4 regions of the Labrenzia sp. PHM005 genome follow, and region 1 is predicted to be linked to each of the others. Evidence: predicted binding sites of a transcription regulator. Region 1 holds the regulator's gene; each other region holds the start of a gene.

Region 1 (3,653 bases):
TTGAAGATCAACGCGACGCAAGTCATTGATAGAGTAAAAAATGCTCTCAACCTCAAAACAGATTTGGCCGTATCTGAATATTTTGAGGTATCGAACAAGACTGTTTCATCCTGGAAAGCAAGAAACTCGATTCCGCTTGAGTTTCTGTTGCAGGCCTGTGCCGGAACTGGAGAAAAGATAGATTACTTTCTCTTTGGAGAGGCATTACAGCGACAACAGTCCGAATTGATTGAAACTGCCATCGATGATTTCCGGATAATAACCATGAAGCTAACTGGCGAACGGATCCTCATCGAGCTTCTGGAACAGCACGCCCCCGAAGAACTTGCTTTCATGGAAGCGAAGGAAATTCAGGCAGAAGGTGAATCCATAGGACTGGCGATGTTGATATTTGCTGAATTCATCGAACGAGAGAAAAAGGCGTTGGTGGATAGCGGGCGCATGACCAACGAAGAGTTCAAAGAATATATCCGAAATGTCGACCGATACGACCTCCCGTACTTTGCACGGGCGATCAAACACCGAAACAAACAGGGTCCGCAATAGGTCCGCAGTCGAACACTCCAGGACCGGAAGCGTCTAACATCGAAGTAAATTCTCCATTTGTTTTCAATACGTTCCACGTTTTATTTGCACTGACTGATATTGCGGACCCTACGGTCTGCAATCGATGATCACCCAACCTTTTGAAAACAATACGCTCTTTGAACTCTTCTGCCATTTATTTACGGCCAGATAAACCGCTTCCAGTGCCGTTTAATTCTGACAGCTACAATTAGAACAGTAAGAGAACGTTTACCCTTGCAGAACACAATGAGAACAGGTAGGGTGTTCTTGATTTGTACCAATTGATCCTCAAGATCAGGGGAAGCTGATATGCTGACGCGCAAGCAGTATGAACTGCTCATGTTCATCCATGAAAGACTGAAGGAAACTGGGGTGCCGCCGTCTTTCGATGAAATGAAAGACGCGCTCGATCTGAGGTCCAAGTCCGGTATTCACCGGCTCATCACAGCTTTGGAAGAACGCGGTTTTATCCGCCGTCTGCCGAACCGGGCGAGAGCGATGGAAGTTGTCCGCCTGCCCGATTCGATCGCGCCGGGCCTCGGCAGCCCGCGGCCGCGCGGCAGTTTTTCTCCCGAAGTTATCGAAGGGTCGCTTGGAAAACCAGCACCCGCGCCAGTCGCAGCGCCTGCAGCGGTTGCAAGTGCGGCAACGGAAATCCCGGTTATGGGCCGGATTGCCGCCGGTGTTCCAATCGAGGCGATCCAGACCCACAGCCACTCCATCAGCGTCCCGCCGGAGCTTCTTGGCAAAGGCGAACATTATGCGCTTGAAGTGCGCGGCGATTCCATGATCGACGCAGGCATCTTGGACGGCGATACGGTTTTAATCCGGCGAATCGACAGTGCTGACAGCGGCGACATTGTCGTGGCGCTGGTTGATGATGAAGAAGCCACTTTGAAGCGGCTGCGCAAAAAAGGCGCATCGATCGCACTGGAAGCGGCCAATCCGGCCTATGAAACTCGGATTTTCGGACCGGGTCGTGTGCGTGTTCAGGGCCGTCTCGTGGCGCTGTTTCGGCAATACTGAGGCGGGTCCTTTTTCAGCTCAACAGGTTTTGGAATTAATCTTCTCCGCAAGGTCTATGGCTTTGCGGAGGATTTGGCTTTTGACCTCAAACTAGCGCGGGTTATTGTGCCTGGCCGGTTCCAGGGCCGCGGTAATCGGGGAAGAGCATAAACCACACGTTTGATGCCGGGTATTGCGTCTCTTTGATTGGTGGCCCGCTCTAATGCCGTCTTTCCGGACCAGCCGCTCGCAGACCCATCGGACGGTTCCAGCCAAATCGAAACAGCCCCTCTTTTTTCCCGAATAACTTGATCCAAAATCACGCTCGATTGGCAGAACCCAGGCACGATTTTATCGGTCGCGATAATATCTGCCTTTTGGCAATCTTCGAAAAGAGCCTGCACCGTTTTTGACACACCGATTTTGAGCGGTATCGGATCCGAGTAACTTTTGTCATTAGGCGGATATGCGAGCACCACACATCCGTCAGGATCACATCGGCGCTGAACCGAACTCATCTTGCGCGACTTAATCGCCCCCAATCCTTCACCCTCCCCCTCAAGCCAGATTTCAGCGGCAAAGGACTTGCGGACATGGGAGAGGCGCAGATCTCCTTGCCTATCGCGAGCAGCGAGTTGCGGCCCTGCCGCCGCGATTTGAATATCGGGCGCGCGCGACAATGTCATAAGTGTTATGGCGGCCCCCAAGGGAACCAGACTGAAGCTTCGAATTCGGCCAGGCGCGAGCAAACAGACAAAGAGCGCAGCCATCAACAGAGCAGCAGGCGCTGCCCCTAACGTTCCGATCCGGCCCGCGTCCGGGGCAAGGTTTTCGGTAAAAGTTGCGACATCAATCAACATCCCCAGACCAGCGCTCATCACCTTCAGCGGCACAGCACTGAGGCCAAAGGGCATCAAGACAAGCGCCAGAACCCCCATGGGCATAACAACCAGAGAAAACACCGGCATACCCAGCATATTCCCGACGATCCCATAAGGCGCGACCCGGGAGAAATGGTAAGCCCCGATTATCCCGGTCGCAGCTCCAGCAACCAGAGCAGTGACGAACAGCCCAGCAGCCCATTTGGCGATGCTCACACCCAGCCGGGCCGGAAGAGACCGAGGCTTTGAGGAAAAACCAGCTTCCTTTTGTTGGCGCCGCCAAAGGTCGTAAACCGCGATCAAAGCAATCACGGCCGCGAACGACATTTGAAACCCGGGATAAAACAGCCTTTCTGGTGCCAACAACAAAAGAAACAGCCCAGCCAAAGCAGCCGTCCGCAAGGTCAATCCGCGCCGCCCGGTCAATATGCCCAGAAAAACCAGGGCGATCATGATGAAAGACCGCTGGGTTGCCACCGACGCCCCAGAGAGCAGCAAATAAAAAACCGCAGCGCCGAGCGCCAACAGCGCCGCGACTTTGTGCAACGGCCAACGCAATGCAAACCCGGGAAGGAGAGCCAAGACCCCGAGTGACACCGCGTAAGCACCGCCAGCAAAAAGAGCCATGTGCAGCCCGGAAATCGCCAGTATGTGCGCCAATCCGGCAGCTCTGAGGCTTTCCTCTGTTTTTTCGTCGATACCGCTCCGATCTCCGACGAGAAGCGCAACGGAAAGCGACTTTTCCGGACCGTCCGGCAAGACAGCTGAAATCCGCTGCGCAAGATATTTGCGCAGATGATCGATGTGCCGTTCAACCTGCCGTATGAGCGTCGGAGGTTGTCCGCTGATTTTTTTTGGAGGGCCATATGAAAACCCGGTCGCGCCTATTTTTTGAAAATAGGCGCGGAAGGAAAAATCATATCCGCCCGGAACGACCGGCCCCATTGGCGGAAACAACCGCGCGCGAAGCTGCACCCAGTCGCCCGGAGAAACTTCTGTATTCACAGGGACCCGCAACCGGACCCGTTCTACAAACACTCCGGGTTTAACGATCCGTCCGTTGACCGCCGACGCTTTTAGAAGAAGCCGCTTGCCGGATTGCCTGTGCTGAAGCTCCAGAACTTCTCCGCGCAGCGCCACGGTCATCGGTTCAAGAAGTCTGGGCGTCTCAATGGCCGCCGTCCGAAATGTTGCCGCACA
Region 2 (3,653 bases), 2.5 Mb from region 1:
TTTGGGCCATGTTGCATATCCGCTGGATTTTTATGGGGTTTGACATCCTGCAAAAGACGCAGCCCAGAACACAGATCTCCTGATCAGAAGATATGCATTCATCCAACTTGGGCGGGCATATACAGGATTATTGGGCCGTTGTCATGAAGATTCTGCGGTTTTCTGCAGATGAGCCACGTCAAAACCGCTGTGCTTGAGATTGGACTTGGAAGCGCGCCCAAAAAAACGGCGGCCCGGAGACCGCCGTCAGACAAAAAGAGTTTCAAACATATGCCCAAAACCGGGCAGCCCTCCAAAAGCATGTTGGCTGCGTGAGCTCCGGCCGGGATCCGAAACGGTGGATTTGCCGGGCCTCCCGCTCTTGAACACCTCTAGTTTACATGACCTGAGACTTCTACCCATGATGCAATTGCGCTATGGTTTTCTTTTCAAGGCCTGATTCTTTGGTAATTTGAGAGCTGTATTGCAATGACAGCAAATTTGGAGACGCTGCTTTATAAACTTTACTCATCGTCACTTTTAGACGGCGGACTTTCCAGTGTCTTGGCGGATCTTGCGCAGACCTATCCGGATTTGCCGCTCTCCTATCAGGCTCAATGCGTTTACCGGAATTCGCTCTATGAAGGAGCAATGTTCAATTACGGGCCCAACGCCATTGAAGAGATTGCCGCAGCTGAATCTCCAAACCCTTTCCCACCCATAGCGTTGAAATGCTCTTTATCGCGGGTTGCGGTCACCAGTGAGTTTCTTCGCCCGGAAGATATTGAACGGACTGATTTTTTTGATGAACACTTAAAAAAACACGGTGAAATCAACCGGGCCTTCGGCGTCATTTTACACCGTCAGGGCGAGGATTCGGCCTTTGTGGCCGCCAATTTGCCCAAGCGCATGAAACAACGCGAAGAAGATCATGTGTTGCGCCTGTTCGAAACTCTGCGGCCGCATTTGCAGGGCGCCTTCCGTCTGCTGATGGAGGTAAAACAGCGCGAAATTCAGGTGCAGGCGGGCGGTTTCTGGCTGGAGCAGATCCCCGCAGCGGCCTTTGCCGTGACGCCGGAATGTAAGGTTCTGCATATGAACAGCCATGCGGACAGCGCGACCAGTGGTGGCCGCAGGTTTCATATCGACCGGTCCATCCAGCTGTGTGCGGCAGACAGATCCGTTCAAAAGGTGCTGGAGGCGAGCGTGCACAAGGCGCATCTCGCCCAGCTGCCGGTGGGTCCAGTCAGCCTGGCCAGAAGAAGGGAAGCCGGACCTCTCCTGTTTGTCCTGCCGATCAAACTCCAGGACCAGCTCCATCCCTCACTTGCCCCCTTTCTCAGTCACTCCATGCCCCTGCTGGTGACAATCTTCGATCCGGCCGATACGCCGCGCCCCTCCAGTGAGGTGCTCCGAATGGCCTTCGGCATCACGGACGGCGAAAGCCGCCTGGTGCAGGAGCTGATGTATGGTGGCTCTTTGCGGGAGACGGCCGGCCGGCTTGGGATTTCCTATCACACGGCCCGCAACCAGCTGGCCAGCGCCACGTCCAAGACCGGCACCCGCTCACAAACGGAAATCGTCCGCTTGGCGAGCCAGCTTCTATCGCGCATGTCCGGTCCGGCTGTTTTGGAGACTTTTAGCAGTCCGTCAGGCTCAAGCGGCAACACGATCTGACGCTGAGGCACCCTCATGGGAATGTTTCATCAAAAAGCTGCTTGACTCTCGCGCCGTTCTCCGGAATCAATAAGAACAAATAGAGAACAAAAACAACCGTGATTGGAACCAACGTGCACAATGTCTTCAGCATCAGACCATAGCACATCTCTTGCCGAGCTGCGTCGCCGCATTGCGGATCTTGAGGGACGCCTCCCCTTTGAGACGCAGTTTGGTCCGGCCCCTGCGACCGCCGCCAACCCGCAGGGGCCGGACACTTTTTCTCCCCACGTCCCGGACACCGGAGGGGAAGCAGAGGCACAAGACCGGCCCGGAACAGCCGGGCAACCAAAAGTGCAAACGTATCAACCAGACGGCCGGTGTCTTTTGGGCCTGGAGGCTTTGGACAGCTTGTTCCGGCCGGAAGGCGGCAGCTCCGGGAACGGCTTAAAGCTAGGCGCGCTGCATGAGTTGGTCAGCGCCGAAAGCCGCAATGCCGGCGCGCTGAGCGGGTTTGCTCTGGCCGTGCTGGCCCGAATTCTGGACTTAAGGCCGGGACCGGCCCTGATTGTTCAGGATGTCAGGGCAACTCAGGAATCCGGGCACTTTCATGGTGCCGGACTGCTTGCTTTTGGCATTGATCCGGCCCGGTTGATCGTGGTGCGGGCCAAGCGGCTGGACGAGCTGCTTTGGTGTTTAGAGGAAGGCGCTTCCTGTTCCGCCCTTGCCGCCGTCTTTGGGGAGGTTCAAGGCGAACAGCGCCCGGTTGGGCTGACCGCAAGCCGCCGGATTGCCTTGCGCAGCGGCCGCAGCACCGTTCCGGTCATTTTGCTCCGTCATGGAGCGGTGGAGGAGCCGACAGCAGCGCTGACCCGCTGGCAAATTGCTCCGGCCGCCTCCAGGCCGCCAGAGTTCTTGGAAGAAGGACCGCATGCAGGCCTTGGGGCGCCTGCCTGGACTGTAAATTTAACGCGGAACCGGGAGGGCCGTCCCGGCCGCCTGACCGTGGAGTGGGACCATGCGAGACGAACATTTGCCGCGCCAGCGCATTCTCTCGCTCTGGATCGCGGATCTTCCCTGCGACCGGATCCTGCGCCGCTTGCGGGTCAACTCCACACCTTCCGCCCGGCAGGTTGAACCACCGCTTGTTGTTCTGGACAAGATCCGGAATGCCCGCCGGATCGTTTCTTTGAACGAGACCGCCAGGGCCTGCGGCTTGCGCCTCGGGGAAACGGAGGCAGATGCACGGGCCCGGATCCCCCATCTTCTGTGCGAGGACGCCGAGCCGGACAAAGACGCGGCCTTGCTGCGGACCCTGGCCGATTGGTGCGCCCGCTATACGCCGCTGGTGGCGCTGGATGGCAAGGACGGCCTGTTTTTGGACATCACCGGCTGCGCGCATCTTTTTGGCGGTGAAGACGTACTTTTGAGGGATGTCTTAATGCGGCTGGACCGGCAGGGGTTTTGCGTTGCCGGTGCGATCGCCGGAACTGTTGGGGCTGCCTGGGGCATGGCCCGCTTCGGTTCCGGTGGTGTTTTGAAGGACGGCGGTGAGCGGGAGGCGCTCGCGTCCCTGCCGCTGGCCGCCTTGCGAATCTCGCCAGGGGTCATTTCCGGCCTGAACCAGGTCGGCCTCAAAACCATTGGCCAGCTTTACGAGCGCCCGCGGGCCCCACTTACCAATCGCTTTGGTCCGCAATTGATCCTACGGCTGGATCAGACATTCGGGGTTCAGGGAGAAGCAATTTCACCCCGCTTCGAAGCCCCCCTGATTTCCGCTGAACGGCGGTTTTTCGACCCCATTTCCAGGATCGATGACGTCAAGGCGGTGGCATTGTCGTTGGCAGGCCAAGTTTCCAAGGCGCTGGAGCGGCGGGTTGAGGGCGGCCGGATGTTTGAACTCACCCTCTTTCGGGTCGATGGTGCGGTCCAAAAATTCAAAGTCGGCACCAGCAGCCCCTTGCGCGCTCCCCAAAGGATCCTCCGGCTGTTTGCCGAAAAGCTAAAAGCCGATGAAA
Region 3 (3,653 bases), 580 kb from region 1:
TCTTCGACCGTCTGCTCGTACTGCATGAAGACAAGGTTCCAGATCTCGACGAAACGGTCGCCATCTTCTTCCGGGGTTCCAGGAGGGCCGCCCCAAATGTGTTCGCCGTGGTCGTAAAAAATCTCAGAACACGGACCACACGGGCCCGTATCGCCCATGGACCAAAAGTTATCGGAGGTCGGAATACGGATGATCTTGTCGTCGGAAAGACCGGCGATCTTTTTCCAATAGGTGGCCGCGTCATCGTCTTCGGCGTAGACGGTAACCAGCAGGCGATCCTTGGGCAGACCGAATTCCTTGGTGATCAGGTTCCAGGCCAGTTCGATGGCACGATCCTTGAAATAGTCGCCAAAAGAAAAGTTGCCGAGCATTTCAAAGAACGTGTGGTGGCGAGCCGTATAACCAACATTGTCGAGATCGTTGTGCTTGCCGCCGGCGCGCACACATTTTTGCGAGGTAACCGCCTTGTTGTAAGGCCGGGTTTCAAGTCCGGTGAAAACGTTCTTGAACTGGTTCATACCGGCATTGGCAAACATCAAGGTCGGATCGTTGCGTGGAACCAGCGGGCCAGAATCGACCACTTCGTGATCGTTGGCCTTGAAATAGTCCAGAAAGGCGGAGCGGATTTCGTTTACGCCGGTCATTCACGTCTCGCTTAGATCCGGGCCCTCTCATCCAGGCCCTATAGAAACTATATCAATGGTGCATGGCTCAGCGTGCCCAGCGCACCGGAACAGCCTTTTAACTTTCGCCGCCATGTGTGTCCAGCGGTTGCTTTCCCTAGATTTTGTGGCACCGGATAAAGCGCAAACACTTTACGGAGCAATTGGCATGGCACAACAAAAAGCCCTCCCCGCAATTATCGGGAAGGGCTTTCCTTTATTGTTACGGTTTTGCCTGAATAAGATCAGCCGCCAGACAGTGTTTTTGTCTATTGGGAGACCGGAAGATCGGCCGGCTTAATCGTCGTCTTCAGTACCGCCAGCCGGATCGATGATCGCATCGGCAATGAGGCCCGCGTTCTGGCGGACAGCCAATTCGATCTCTTCGGCCACTTCCGGATTGTCCTTCAAGAACTGCTTTGCGTTCTCGCGGCCCTGTCCGAGCCGTTGGCTGTTATAGGAAAACCAGGCGCCAGATTTCTCGACAATGCCGCCTTTGACACCAAGATCGATGAGCTCGCCCATCTTCGAGACGCCTTCCCCGTAAATGATGTCGAATTCGACCTGACGGAACGGCGGTGCGAGTTTGTTTTTAACGACCTTAACGCGGGTCTGGTTGCCGACCACCTCATCCCGGTCTTTGATCGCCCCAATACGGCGAATGTCGAGACGGACAGAGGCATAAAATTTGAGAGCATTGCCGCCGGTGGTTGTTTCCGGTGAGCCGAACATCACTCCGATCTTCATGCGGATCTGGTTGATGAAGATCACCATGCAGTTCGACTTGGAAATCGAGGCTGTCAGCTTGCGCAAGGCCTGGCTCATCAGACGCGCCTGCATGCCCGGCAGGCTGTCCCCCATTTCGCCTTCCAGCTCGGCTTTTGGCGTCAGCGCAGCAACGGAGTCAATCACCAGAACATCGATCGCGCCGGACCGGACAAGCGTGTCGGCAATTTCAAGCGCCTGCTCCCCGGCATCGGGCTGGGAGATCAGAAGATTGTCGATATCGACACCGAGCTTGCGGGCGTAAATCGGGTCCAACGCATGTTCGGCGTCAACAAACGCACAGATGCCGCCGGTCTTCTGGGCTTCGGCCACCGTGTGCAACGCCAGTGTGGTTTTACCGGAGGACTCCGGTCCGTAGATTTCGACAATGCGGCCCTTCGGCAGGCCGCCAATTCCAAGTGCGATATCAAGTCCGAGAGATCCGGTTGAGACGGCTTGCACCTCCACGGCCTGACCCTGGCCCATCCGCATGATGGAGCCCTTACCAAAGGCCCGTTCGATCTGGCTGAGCGCTGCATCGAGCGCTTTTGTCTTGTCCATCTGGCTGCTTTCTACGAGACGAAGTGTACTTTGCGACATGGCTGAACGCTCCTTATTCCATGATGGACGCGCTGTTTCAATCCGGACCTTTGTACTCATTTTGTTCTCTTTTTTCAAGTCCTCAAAACCGATTGGTATTTAATTAGTTTTTATCATTTGTTTCCAATATGTTCCGCATAGAAGCGGCCGCAATTAACGCTAGGTCAGCTAATTCTGGAACATTTCAAGATCAGGCGTCAGAACAGAATCACTCCCGCTCTGGAGTTGCATGCCTGTTGGCAATCTGTTAGCCCGCCAATCTTCTTCTTCAACAGAACCTAGCCCAGCAACAAGGTTTAATGTCAGCGTGATCCTTCCCTCTCCCCGACCTGTATTGTGCATCGGTGCGATCCATTCCGATACGTTGGCACACGCTGCTGAAAACTACCGGCCGGAAACCTCCACTCCGGCCAGGTTGACTCATAAGCCTGGCGGCGTTGCCACCAATATAGCCCGGTCCTTGAACCGGCTTGCAACACCCACGGCTCTCTTAGGCGCGATTGGTCGAGATGATGCCGGAGACGCTCTCACCAAACGTTTGGCACAAGAAGGCCTCCAAGTTCTCACCTGCAAACGTCCGGGTTTTGTGACGGGTCAATATATTGCCTTTCACAATCCGGATGGATCGCTTGCTGCGGCCAGTGTTGACGACACGGTCTTGAGTACCGCTCCGGCTGATCTGTTTGATACGCTTTTGGAGACGCTAGATCCGGCGTTGATCAACGGCCTTTGGTTTGTGGATGCCAATCTGCCTGCTGGCCTTTTGGAAGCCGTGGTGTCCCGTGCCCCCAAAGACAGCCTGATGGCAAATGCGGTTTCAAATGCCAAGGCATCGCGTCTCAAACCGGTTTTATCAAAGTTGTCGTGCCTGATGCTCAACCGCGGAGAAGCCCTTGCTCTGACCGGAGCAGCGCCGGACACATCCAATGAGGACTTGATCATCCAGCTTCAAAAGCTTGGGGCTCAACGGATCGTGCTGACCAACGGCAAAGCAGATGTATTGGCCTTTGAGGGCGGACGGATCACATCGCACCCAACGCTTGCGACGAAAATCGTCGATGTCACCGGCGCAGGTGATGCTCTGACAGCCGGTATAATCGCCTCTCTCAGCCGCGGCATTGCTTTGGTTGACGCTGTTCCCTTCGGATTGAAGGCGGCGGCCCTAACATTGCAAAGCCCTGGCGCACTTTTCGAAAACATAAGCTGGACTGCCTTGACCCAATCCTCAGGTGCTGAAGCTTAAAGAACAGTATTTTGACCATATGGACAAATTCTTATCTTGGCGATGGTCCTTTACAGGCTTATAAAAAGCAAAATCCCTCCGGCTACGGCCGGCATGCCTCAAAAGAAAGGCTCTTCCGTGACATCTAACGCCCCTAAAGCCGCCCTAAAGGACTTGATTGTCTGCAACGATGAAGTTCGTGAGGCGCTTGCCGCCAACCGCCCGCTCGTTGCGCTTGAATCAACCATCATTACCCATGGCATGCCGTTTCCGAAAAACGTCGAAACGGCCCGCCAGGTCGAGGCCGACATCCGGGAAAACGGTGCGGTGCCTGCGACTATCGCGATCATGGATGGCAAAATTCATGTCGGGCTGTCAGATGCAGACCTCGACCGGCTCGCACA
Region 4 (3,653 bases), 2.2 Mb from region 1:
TAATCACAGCAAAATAAGAACGGCTCAAAGAGCTGGCTTTACTTGAGGTCCAGCTACGGATGCCCCTGCAGCCTCAAAGGTTCAAAAGTTTCGCGGACATGGCGGTACAGTCACTAATTAGGCTACCTGCTTCCGACCATCCGCTCGGCAATACTGCGGTCTCGGGGCGAAAAGCTTGTCCGCCAGGCTTCTTGGACCGCATTTATCATTTGATCCCGGTCCTGGTCGCTCAAATGGGTTAATGTCGCCCCTTTTTGAGACACGGATTTTAGAAGGTTTTGCTGGGAGGCGTGCAGGTCTGTGCCCAAACGCAGCATCGCCTCTCCAAGCACTTTCTTGACCTGAGAGGCTGTAAAGTCGTCCAGCTTTTCCTGCCAATTGTTGCGGGCTACCAGCCACGCGACCTGGCCGCCGACCGGGTCGCTGATCAAGGTGTTGCCGTGGCCCGTTAGCTTGGCACTGGTATCCCAATAGGTTGTCCAGTACGAACCGGAAGCCGTCAGAACGGCGGCATCGACCATACCCCGTTCCATGGCCAAAAAAGTTTCGTGCAACCCGATGGTGACTGGTTCCATACCGAGCATTTTATAAAGGTCTGAAGACATTGTATCGGAGGGTGTCCGCACAATGAGGCCTTGAAGGTCCGACAAGTCTTCGACATCGGTTTGGGCAACCAGATAATCCGATGAGAGCCAGGCCGCGCCCAAAAAGTCGAGGCCGCTTTCCGCAAAAAGCTCTTTGACGGCGTCTTCGCCTGAGCTTTCGGGCAGATTTTTCCACGTGGAGAAATCTATGAAGAGATCGCTTCGTCCTAACGGGCCGATATCGATGCCATTGGCTGCAAGAAGGTCGGCGCGGCTCAGGACAAAGTCGTAACGCCCCCCATCCAATCCGCGGACTATTTGGCGCCATCCGCCAACTTCATCGGCCGAATAGAGCTCAAATCGCACCGTATAATCGGACGCTTCCTGCAGTTCGGGCAGCATCTCCTTGAGCCGCAGATGAACCGGATGATCCGCCGAAAAGGTGTGAACGATCCGCAGATTTGCGCCGCCAAAACCGGCCAGCGCTGCGGACATAAACATACTGGAAGAAAGCGTGAGGCAAAGGACAATTGCCCATCTGACTACTCGCATGCCGCATTCTCCAATGCTGATGTCAACCGCGCATGATCCTGCATGGTCAACTGGCTAACCATCACATGCAGGCTTTGGAGATGCGCGTTCCTAAAAAGCTTTCCGGAGGCAATGACCTGTTTGAACTTGGGTTCTTCGCACAAAATCGTCCGCACCTTGCCAGCTTCCTGGAATTCCGTGGCATCGCTGGACAGGACGTCAACGACCTGATGTGTAAAATTGACCGCCTGATGATATGGCCCCAGCCGGCCACGCACCGGGCTCAAGAGCTCGATTGCTTTGTCGTAATCTGACTGCATTGCGCGGGCGAGGGCCGCAAAATAGACAACCGGTGTGCCGCCAGTTTGATCTGCAAGAAGCGGTTCCAACTGCTCAGTCGCTTTGTCCCCTCTGCCAACCAAGAGATAATGTGTCGCCATTTCGACCTTGTAGAACACATCATCGGGGTGCAGGCTTACTGCGATTTTCATCGCCGAAACGCCATGGTCAAATTCGCCGCGATTGCGATGGGCTTCTGCGGCCAGCCGGTGAATTTTGGCGCATTCCTGTGGGGGAACGCGTGTGCCGCAGGCATAACGAACGGGGTTGGCGATATCGATCGCGCCAACAAAATCACCAAGCTCAATCCGGTCTTCGATGCCGTCGACAGTTTGGAGAAATGAGTTCCGGTCAAACGCTTCTTTGACTTCAATCACCCTTGCTGTCGTGGCGGTTAGGTTGGCCGTATCCTGGACATTCACATTGACTGCGTATCTGCCCGGTTCGTTGAACGTGTGTTCTATGACCGGGTCCGATGCGTTCATGCTGTCGGAATTGATTTTCCAGGCAAAGCGCAAATCGCCCCCCTCGGGATCGGATGATCCGGATGCGATCAAGAGGGCGCGATGCGGCGCCTCACCGCTGCCGGGATAAACTTCCAGACTTGCGGTTGGCGATTTGTTTTCCGGAAATATCCGGTCATAAAAGCCGAGCGCCATTCCGCCGGAGCCGCCCAAGAAGCCAAGCACCAGACCGGCAAGCCCTAGAACAAAGCTCTGTCTGCTGGACTGTGATCCAGAAGACATTTCAGGGGTGTCTTCAGCCACGAGAAATAACCTGGTTCGAAATTGTTGTTATTTGCCGCAACTTATTATAGCAAAAAAGGGATAAGCATCCAATGGTGTTGGTTGTGGTGTTCCGGCAAAATAACCGGGTCACTTTAGCCTTGCCGAGCGCCGGACAGTGAAAACCATCCGGCGACCGCTGGTTTTAGACGGTCTCAAAAACGACTTTTAAGTAATTCCAATTGGGTTCAGGTTTGCCATTTCGGAGAAACAAAAAAGCGCGGCCCTGTGAGCCGCGCTTTTGTTGAAGCACAATGCCGTAGAAGCTGCTTATTCGGCTTCGTCCGCTGAGGCCGCATTGAGCATGCCGTACCGCTCGACGCCGATCTTTTCCAGAAGGTCAAGCTGGGTTTCGAGGAAGTCAATGTGGCCTTCTTCGTCTTTCAGCAGCTCTTCAAACAGCGCCATGGAGACATAGTCGCCTTCTTCCTTACAGACATCGCGGGACTTCTTGTAGGACGTGCGGGCGTCATATTCGCCTGCCAGATCGGCTTCCAGAACTTCCTTGATGTCCTGGCCGATGCGCAAAGGGCCGACCTTCTGCATGTTCGGCAGACCTTCGAGGAAGATGATGCGGTCGACCAGCTTATCTGCATGTTCCATCTCTTCGATGGACTCTTCGCGTTCTTTTTTCGCCAGCTTCGCATAGCCCCAATCCGCCAGCATCCGGTAGTGCAGCCAGTATTGATTGATAGCGCCGAGCTCGAGGAAAAGTGCCTCGTTCAAACAGGCAATAACTTTCTCATTCCCTTTCATGGCCATCTCTCCTTCTAGCCGAAATTTTCCGTACTTTAGAATGGTTCTACATTAGAAGTCTAGGGGCGATTTGTTGTTTTTTTTCAGAAATTTGTTGAATCAGAGCGCCGTTTATTTTCTTCAGGTTTTCGAAAATTATCACATTAAGCCGGATGTAATCTGCAAAAAAGTAGCAGACGCAGTTCAGAGTGAACTGCGCCTGCACTTTGCCTGAGGAGATAGCAGGAGGTTACTGTCTTAGGAGGACGGAAGGATCACGCTGTCGATGACGTGAATGACACCGTTGGAGGTTTCGATGTCGGCGGTGACCACGCTCGCACCATCGACCTTCACACCATTGGTTGCGTCAACGGCAATGGTGTCGCCTTGAACAGAGGCGACGTCGGCTTTTTTGCCTGCGATGTCAGAAGACATGACCTTGCCCGGCACCACATGATAGGTCAGGACAGCGATCAGCTTGTCTTTGTTTTCCGGCTTCAACAGGTCTTCAACCGTACCGGCTGGCAGTTTTGCGAAGGCTTCATCGGTCGGCGCGAAGACAGTGAACGGACCATCGCCTTTCAGCGTGTCAACCAGTTCGGCGGCCTGAACAGCAGCCACCAATGTGTTGAACGTTCCCGCACCAACGGCGGTGTCAACGATGTCTTTGTTCCCTGCC

Evidence for each region. Region 1 encodes LexA, which represses DNA repair genes until DNA is damaged. Its sites were predicted from a motif close to TGTTCNNNNTGTGTTCNG; they were not measured.
Region 2: a site for LexA is predicted at 1,728-1,745, ahead of FJ695_RS04875 (ImuA family protein). Genes of this name have one in related genera too.
Region 3: a site for LexA is predicted at 2,146-2,163, ahead of recA (recombinase RecA). Genes of this name have one in related genera too.
Region 4: a site for LexA is predicted at 2,414-2,431, ahead of FJ695_RS26270 (PKD domain-containing protein). Genes of this name have one in related genera too.

Annotation. Positions count from the first base shown of each region.
Region 1 is NZ_CP041191.1:3,632,152-3,635,804, reverse strand. It holds gene FJ695_RS16450 (helix-turn-helix domain-containing protein) at 1-546, shown strand; gene lexA (transcriptional repressor LexA) at 877-1,593, shown strand; gene FJ695_RS16440 (ComEC/Rec2 family competence protein) at 1,647-3,653, opposite strand, start outside.
Region 2 is NZ_CP041191.1:1,097,715-1,101,367, reverse strand. It holds gene FJ695_RS04880 (helix-turn-helix transcriptional regulator) at 469-1,656, shown strand; gene FJ695_RS04875 (ImuA family protein) at 1,777-2,772, shown strand; gene FJ695_RS04870 (DNA polymerase Y family protein) at 2,654-3,653, shown strand, end outside.
Region 3 is NZ_CP041191.1:3,056,731-3,060,383, reverse strand. It holds gene alaS (alanine--tRNA ligase) at 1-644, opposite strand, end outside; gene recA (recombinase RecA) at 960-2,027, opposite strand; gene FJ695_RS13720 (PfkB family carbohydrate kinase) at 2,335-3,270, shown strand; gene FJ695_RS13715 (pseudouridine-5'-phosphate glycosidase) at 3,388-3,653, shown strand, end outside.
Region 4 is NZ_CP041191.1:5,811,803-5,815,455, reverse strand. It holds gene FJ695_RS26275 (TRAP transporter substrate-binding protein) at 123-1,136, opposite strand; gene FJ695_RS26270 (PKD domain-containing protein) at 1,127-2,221, opposite strand; gene bfr (bacterioferritin) at 2,510-2,995, opposite strand; gene FJ695_RS26260 (fasciclin domain-containing protein) at 3,233-3,653, opposite strand, start outside.